Linked DNA regions of Pararhizobium sp. A13. The protein of the gene in region 2 binds, or shares a complex with, the protein of the main gene of each other region. Links are inferred from orthologs where the notes say so. Each region holds a gene or a part of one and is shown on either strand. Other genes may lie near its edges.

Evidence for each region. The genes of interacting proteins can lie anywhere in the genome.
Region 1: the proteins of accD (region 2) and WI754_RS00755 are in contact, whole or in part, in a solved structure (PDB 8UXZ), measured with the Escherichia coli proteins. The link is inferred for Pararhizobium sp. A13 from one-to-one orthologs.

What each region holds. Positions count from the first base shown.
Region 1 is NZ_CP149510.1:151,586-154,951, reverse strand. The notes cover bases 518-3,366. They hold WI754_RS00755 (acetyl-CoA carboxylase carboxyltransferase subunit alpha), read right to left. Parts: upstream 2,495-3,366; coding sequence 1,541-2,494; downstream 518-1,540. Other genes in these bases: xerD (site-specific tyrosine recombinase XerD), read right to left, coding at 2,575-3,366. UniProt on the Escherichia coli protein: Component of the acetyl coenzyme A carboxylase (ACC) complex. First, biotin carboxylase catalyzes the carboxylation of biotin on its carrier protein (BCCP) and then the CO(2) group is transferred by the carboxyltransferase to acetyl-CoA to form malonyl-CoA.
Region 2 is NZ_CP149510.1:1,007,613-1,011,498, reverse strand. The notes cover bases 1-2,851. They hold accD (acetyl-CoA carboxylase, carboxyltransferase subunit beta), read right to left. Parts: upstream 1,961-2,851; coding sequence 1,040-1,960; downstream 1-1,039. Other genes in these bases: trpA (tryptophan synthase subunit alpha), read right to left, coding at 2,011-2,850; WI754_RS04815 (folylpolyglutamate synthase/dihydrofolate synthase family protein), read right to left, coding at 1-926. Outside these bases: trpB (tryptophan synthase subunit beta), read right to left, coding at 2,855-3,886.

The DNA.
Region 1 (3,366 bases), 860 kb from region 2 along the record:
GCTTGTGTCGCTGCTTCGACCGGCTTCTGTGTCGTTTCGGCACCAGCCGCCCGGGCCGTGGCGACTGCTGCCGGTTGCTGAGCGGCATCACCGGCGGCTGCGGCCACCGGATGCAGTTTCTGCGCATCATCGCCGTTGTTGGAGAACAGGCCCCCCCAGAAACTCTTCCTGGCAGCCGTCTGTTCGACCGAGGCCGTTTCGACCGGGCGCGGTAGCGGGTTTTCGGCCGGCACCGGCACAGTCTTGCCGTTGCGGGTGGACTTCTCCAACTCGGCCTTCTGGATTTCGATCGCCTTCTTGGCTTCTTCCAGTTCGCGGCGGCGGGCTTCCTGCTTTTCGAGGTCGGCGACCTTCATCAGCTTGCCGGCGTCGAGCGACGTGCCGGTTGGCGCGTAGGCCAGTTCCTTGCCGACGCGCTGCTTGGCAACGATCGCCTTGCGCTCGGCTTCGCTCGGCTCGTACCAGACCATGCCGTCGAGCTTCTTGATCGCCTTGGCATAGTCTTCATTGTATTTCTTGTTGTAGGCGGCGAGTGCTCCCTGCATGACCGCAGGCGTCGACATCGCCGGGCAGGGGCCCGTCGGGCTGAACTTGCCGTCGGTCTGCTGGTTGAAGACGTATTTCTTCTCGCAGATATTGACCTCGGGCGGACGCTTGGTGATCTCGAACTGGTCGTAGCCGGGCTTCAGCATGTTCCAGAAATCGATGTTCGGGCTGTTGCGGTGCCGCGCCATGTTTTCCGCCGTCATGCGGAAGGGCAGGGCCTGTAGCTGGACCGCCTGCTGGCCGCCCTTGTAGGCGTCGCGGGCAAGCGCGAAGATCTCCTGCATCTGCTCGTCGGTCATCGAGTAACAACCGGACGAGGAGCAGGCGCCGTGGATCATCAGGTTCGAACCGTGACGGCCGTTGGCCTGGTCGAAGCGATTGGGATAACCGGTATTGATCGCCAGATAATAGCTGGAATGCGGGTTCATCTGGCCCGGTGCGATCGGGTAGAAGCCTTCCGGTGCCTGCCGGTCGCCTTCCTTGACCTTCGGGCCGAGCTTGCCCGACCAGGCGCAGATCTTGTACTGGCGCAGCATTTCGAAGCGATTGGAGGCATTGGCCTTCCAGACTTCGAGCACGCCTTCTTCCTTGAAGATGCGCAGCATGATCGGCGATTCCTTCGCCATGCTCATTGCCTGCATCTTCTGCACGATCTTGCCGGAAAGCTGGTAGTTTACCTTGCTCGAGACCTTCTTGAGATCGACATCGACTGTATCCATCGCCTCATTGGCAGTGCAGCCTGCGAGCAGCGCGGCGATGGCGGCGGTGGCAACAAGATGTGTCAGACGCATCGGCAAGGGCCCATAGAGAAAACGATTGAACGTGACGCTCCCGCAGAGGCGGACCACGGAGAATCAATACGTCCTTAATACTTCACAAAATATTAACCTTGCAGATCCGCCTTACGCCAGCCGTTCCAAACGCCAAGATTATGGCCAAGGTTGGACCGCGACCATAATTTGACCGGCCAACCCCGCGGAATCCATGGATATGTTTAAAGCTGGCGTCCAATCGCCAGATATTTCTGCCGGCGGTCGGAGCGCAGCTGGTCACCGGTGCGGCCGGACAGTTCCTTCAGCGCATCGGCGATCACCGTGCCGGTCTTTGCGATGACGGCGTCCGGATCGCGGTGCGCGCCGCCGACCGGCTCGCCGATAATGCCGTCGATGATGCCGAGCGACTTCAGGTCCTCGGCGGTGATCTTCATGTTGGTCGCCGCTTCCTTGGCGCGGGTGGAATCGCGCCAGAGGATCGAGGCTGCCCCTTCCGGCGAGATCACGCTGTAGATCGCGTGTTCCAGCATATAGACGCGGTTGCCGGTGGCGATTGCGATCGCGCCGCCCGAACCGCCTTCGCCGAGAACGACGGAGACGATCGGAACCTTGAGGTTGAGGCACATTTCCGTCGAGCGGGCGATGGCTTCCGCCTGGCCGCGCTCCTCGGCGCCGATGCCGGGATAAGCGCCGGCAGTGTCGATCAGCGTGATCAGCGGTAGGCTGAAACGGTCGGCCATTTCCATCACGCGGATCGCCTTGCGGTAGCCTTCCGGACGGGGGCTGCCGAAATTGTGCTTGATGCGCGATTTGGTGTCGTTGCCCTTTTCCTGGCCGATGACGGCGACAGGCGTGCCGCGAAAGCGCGCAAGGCCGGCCTGGATCGCTTCGTCATTGGCGAACTTGCGGTCGCCGGCTAGCGGCGTAAATTCGGTGAAGAGGCTGGCGGCATATTCCTGGAAGTGCGGACGCTGCGGATGGCGTGCGACCTGCGTCTTCTGCCAGGGGTTCAGCTTGGAATAGATTTCAGCCATCGCTTCGCGGGCGCGCACTTCAAGACGCTCGACCTCGTCGGTGGTGTCGATGCTCTCGTCTTCGCTGGCAATCTTCCTCAACTCGTGAATCTTGCCTTCGAGATCAGAGATTGGTTTTTCGAAATCGAGATAATTGTGCATGTGATGCGTTTCCGATCATATTGCGCCAGTGGCCGCGGACATGATGATCCCAGTAGTTCCGGCCAAGTGTTCTGGCGCTCCTAATCCTGTTTTTTCGCCTGTTTGGCAAGGGGGTGATGGTTTTGGACAAGCTGATGCAGCCGCTCTTCGAGCACATGGGTGTAGATTTGTGTCGTTGAAATGTCCGAATGACCGAGAAGTTCCTGTACCGCGCGAAGGTCGGCGCCGTTGGCAAGCAGGTGGCTGGCAAAGGCGTGGCGCAGCACATGGGGCGAGATCGCTGCGACGCGGATACCGGCGCGGGCCGCGAGCCCCTTGAGATCGCGGGCAAAAACCTGCCGCGGCAGGTAACCGGCCTTGCCGGAGGATGGGAAGAGCCATGGGCTTTCGGGCGGCGGCGTCTTCTGTGCGGCATTGTCCCTGGCCATTTCGGTGCCATAGGCTTGCAGGGCGCGGATTGCCGAATGCGAAAGCGGCACCATCCGCTCCTTGTTGCCCTTGCCGCGAATGACGAGAAAACGGCCATTCTGGGCAAGCACGGAAGCGGGCAGTGCGATCAGCTCGCTCACGCGCATGCCGGTCGCATAAAGCAGTTCGATCAGCGCATGCATCCGCAACCGTGCAACGACATCGCCGTCCGCCCGTGCCGCCTCGATTTCCGCCTGCCCGATCAGCTTGGAAACATCGTCGATGCTCAGCACCTTCGGCAGCGCGCGCACTTTCTTCGGCGCGTCGAGAACGCCGGTCGGATCGTCGGTTCGCAGACCCTCGGCGTAGAGAAACTTGTAGAATTGCCTGAGCGCCGAAAGCCTGCGGGCCTGTGACGATGCCTTGAAACCCTGCTGGGCGAGATGGGCGAGATAGGCGCGCAG
Region 2 (3,886 bases):
GAAACGAGCTTGCCGTCGGTCAGGCGCTGGAGCCGACCCGGCCATTCGACAGTCGTCAGTCCCGTTTCGATCGCCCCCTCGGTCAGATCGAAACCGGCAGCCTTGACGGCGCGGATAGCGGCGGCAGCATTGGCGTGCTGGTGGCGGCCCGGCAGGCGTGGCAGTGGCAGGTCCGCAAGTCCGAACTCGTCCTGATAGATCAACCGGCCGAATTCCTCATGCGCCATGAAATCCTGTCCATAGACGGAGACCGGGCATTTCAGGCGCTCGGCCGTCGACACCAGCAGGTCGCGCGCGGTGTCTTCCTCCTGATGGCCGATCACCACCGGGCAACCGCGCTTCATGATACCGGCCTTCTCCGCGGCGATCAGTTCGACCCGGTCGCCGAGATAGGCCTGGTGGTCGAGCGAGATCGGCATGATGACGGAAACGGCAGGCGTCTTGATGACATTGGTCGCATCGAAGCGGCCGCCGAGGCCGACCTCGATGATCGCCACATCTGCCGGATGTTCGGCAAAGAGCAGGAAGGTGACGGCCGTCAGGATTTCGAAAACGGTGATCTTCTGCCCGCCGTTCGCCTCTGCCACGCGGCGGACCGCGTCCGCCAGGACGGCGTCGCTGACCAGCGCGCCGCGCCCGCCCTTTTTGCCGATGCGGTAGCGTTCGTGCCAGTTGACGAGGTGCGGCGACGTATGCACATGGACGCTGAGACCGGCGGCTTCCAGGATGCCCCGCGAAAAGGCGGTGACGGAGCCCTTGCCGTTGGTGCCGGCGACATGGATGATCGGCGGCAGCCTGTCCTGCGGATTGCCGAGCGTGTCGAGCAGCCGCGTGATCCTGTCGAGCGACAGATCGAAGCCCTTGGGATGCAGGGCCAGCAGCTTGTCGATCTCCTGCCCTGCCTCGCTGACATGCGCTGTCGTCATCACCGCTCCTGCAAACCGCCGTTGGAGCGCTGCACGCTATCGAGCGAGCCGAGAACGCTACAATCTCAAATTTTCAACATTCCGCCTGCGCTCGGGGTGAACGCAGGGTGCCCTCAAACGCTGGCCGAAGCTGCGATCGGCAACGCGGCAAGCGCTCCGCTGCCATTCAGCTTGGCAGCATCCATCGGCTTCTTCATCAGGATTTTCAGGACGCGGGCGAGCGTTGTGGGGATATCGTGGCGCTTGACGACCATGTCGACCATGCCGTGCTCCATCAGATATTCCGATGTCTGGAACCCCTCGGGCAGCTTTTCGCGGATGGTCTGTTCGATCACCCGTTTGCCGGCAAAGCAGATTTCGGCGCCTGGTTCGGCAAGGTGCAGGTCGCCCAGCATCGCATAGGAGGCGGTGACGCCGCCGGTGGTCGGATTCGTCAGCACGACGATATAGGGAAGACCCGCTTCCTTCAACATCTGCACCGCAACCGTGGTGCGCGGCAGCTGCATCAGCGACAGGATGCCTTCCTGCATGCGCGCGCCGCCCGATGCCGGGAAGATGACCAGCGGGCACTTTTCGGCAATCGCCTTTTCGAAAGCCTTTATGATCGCTTCGCCGGCCGCCATGCCGAGCGAGCCCCCCATGAAATTGAATTCATGCACGACGCCGACGAGCTTGACGCCCTGGACGCGGCCGACACCGGCAACGATCGTGTCTTCCAGATCCGTCTTGACGCGGCTGTCGCGCAGGCGGTCGACATACTTCTTGGAATCGCGGAACTTCAGCGGATCCTGCGCTACCTTGGGCTGCGGCAGTGCCTCATAGACGCCGTCGTCGAACAGATCCTTCAACCGTGCCTTAGCCGGCATCTTCATATGGAAGCCGGAGGCGGGAATGACCCATTTGTTCTCTTCGAGATCGCGATGGAACACCATCTCGCCTGTTTCCGGGCATTTGATCCAGAGATTTTCCGGAACTTCCCGGCGGCCGAGCATCGAGTTGATCTTCGGTCGAACGTAATTTGTGATCCAGTTCAAATCCAAACTCCTGAATATTTAAAACCGGTCCTGCCCCATAATGTGGGCAATTATTCGGCCGCTACAAGTCGTGCGGAGCGAACGCCGGCGGAAAGGCTACGCACCAGGGCTTCCACGCCCGGCACCGTCGCCCCCGTCGATTTCCCGTCCTCGGTCAGGCTGGATGCCACCTGATTGACGATGGCGGTGCCGACGACCACGCCGTCGGCCGACGCGCCGATCGCACGTGCATGGTCGGCCGTCTTGACGCCAAAGCCGACGCAGACCGGCAGCGTCGTATGGCTCTTGATCCGCTGTACGGCGCCGCCGACGACGGAAGGATCCGGCAGAGCCGACCCGGTGATCCCGTTCATCGAGACATAATAAACGAAACCAGAGGTGTTTTCGAGAACCTTCGGCAACCGCTTGTCGTCGGTGGTGGGGGTCGCGAGGCGAATGAAGTTGACGTCCTTCTTCAGCGCCGGGATGCAGAGTTCATCATCCATTTCCGGCGGCAGGTCGACAACGATCAGGCCGTCGACGCCCGCTTCCAGCGCATCATCGAGGAAGCGTTCGACGCCGTAGATGTAGATCGGGTTGTAGTAGCCCATCATGACGATCGGCGTCTGCTGGTCGTCGGCACGGAAACGGCGGGCGATCTCCAGCGTCTTCGCGAGCGTCTGTCCGCTCTTCAACGCACGCTGACCGGCCAGCTGGATCGCCGGGCCATCGGCCATCGGATCGGAAAACGGCATGCCGAGCTCGATGATGTCGGAGCCAGCCGAAGGCAGCGCCTTCATGATCGCCAGCGACGTTTCGAAATCCGGGTCTCCGCCCATGAAATAGGTGACGAGCGCCGGGCGGCGTTCGGCGGCAAGATCGGCAAATCGTTTGTCCATGCGTGCGGTCATGCTGTTACAGCCCCATTCCGAGTAACTTGCCGACGGTAAAGATGTCCTTGTCGCCACGGCCGGAGAGGTTCATCAGGATGATCTCGTCCTTGCCCATCTTCGGCGCGCGCTTGATGACCTCGGCAATCGCGTGGCTCGGCTCCAGCGCGGGAATGATGCCTTCGAGGCGCGTCAGCACCTGGAATGCCTCCAGCGCCTCATGGTCCATGATCGGCACATATTCGACGCGGCCGATATCGGCGAGCCAGGAGTGTTCCGGACCGATGCCGGGATAGTCGAGGCCGGCCGAAATCGAGTGGCCTTCCTTGATCTGTCCGTCACCATCCTGCAGCAAATAAGTGCGGTTGCCGTGCAGCACGCCCGGCGACCCTGCCGTGATCGAGGCGCAATGTTCGTCGCCTTCCAGCCCCTTGCCGCCGGCCTCAACGCCGACCATCTTGACGGATTCGTCGTCCAGGAACGGATGGAAGATGCCGATTGCATTCGATCCGCCGCCGACGGCTGCGACGACCAGATCAGGCAGGCGGCCTTCGGCCTCAAGAATCTGTTCGCGCGCTTCCGTGCCGATCACCGACTGAAAATCGCGGACGAGTTCCGGATAGGGATGCGGGCCGGCGGCCGTGCCGATCAGATAATAGGTGCTGTCGACATTGGTGACCCAATCGCGCAGCGCCTCGTTCATCGCGTCCTTCAGCGTACCCGAGCCTGCCGTTACCGGCTTCACTTCCGCACCGAGCAGCTTCATGCGGAAGACGTTCGGCGCCTGGCGCTCCACGTCGGTCGCGCCCATATAGACGACGCAGGGAAGGCCGAAGCGCGCCGCGACCGTTGCCGAAGCGACGCCATGCTGGCCGGCGCCGGTTTCGGCGATGATGCGGGTCTTGCCCATGCGCTTGGCAAGCAGGATCTGGCCGATGCAATTGTTGATCTTGTGCGAGCCGGTATGGTTCAGCTCCTCACGCTTGAAATAGATCTTGGCACCGCCGAGATGCTCGGTCAGCCGCTCGGCGAAATAAAGCGGGCTCGGCCGGCCGAT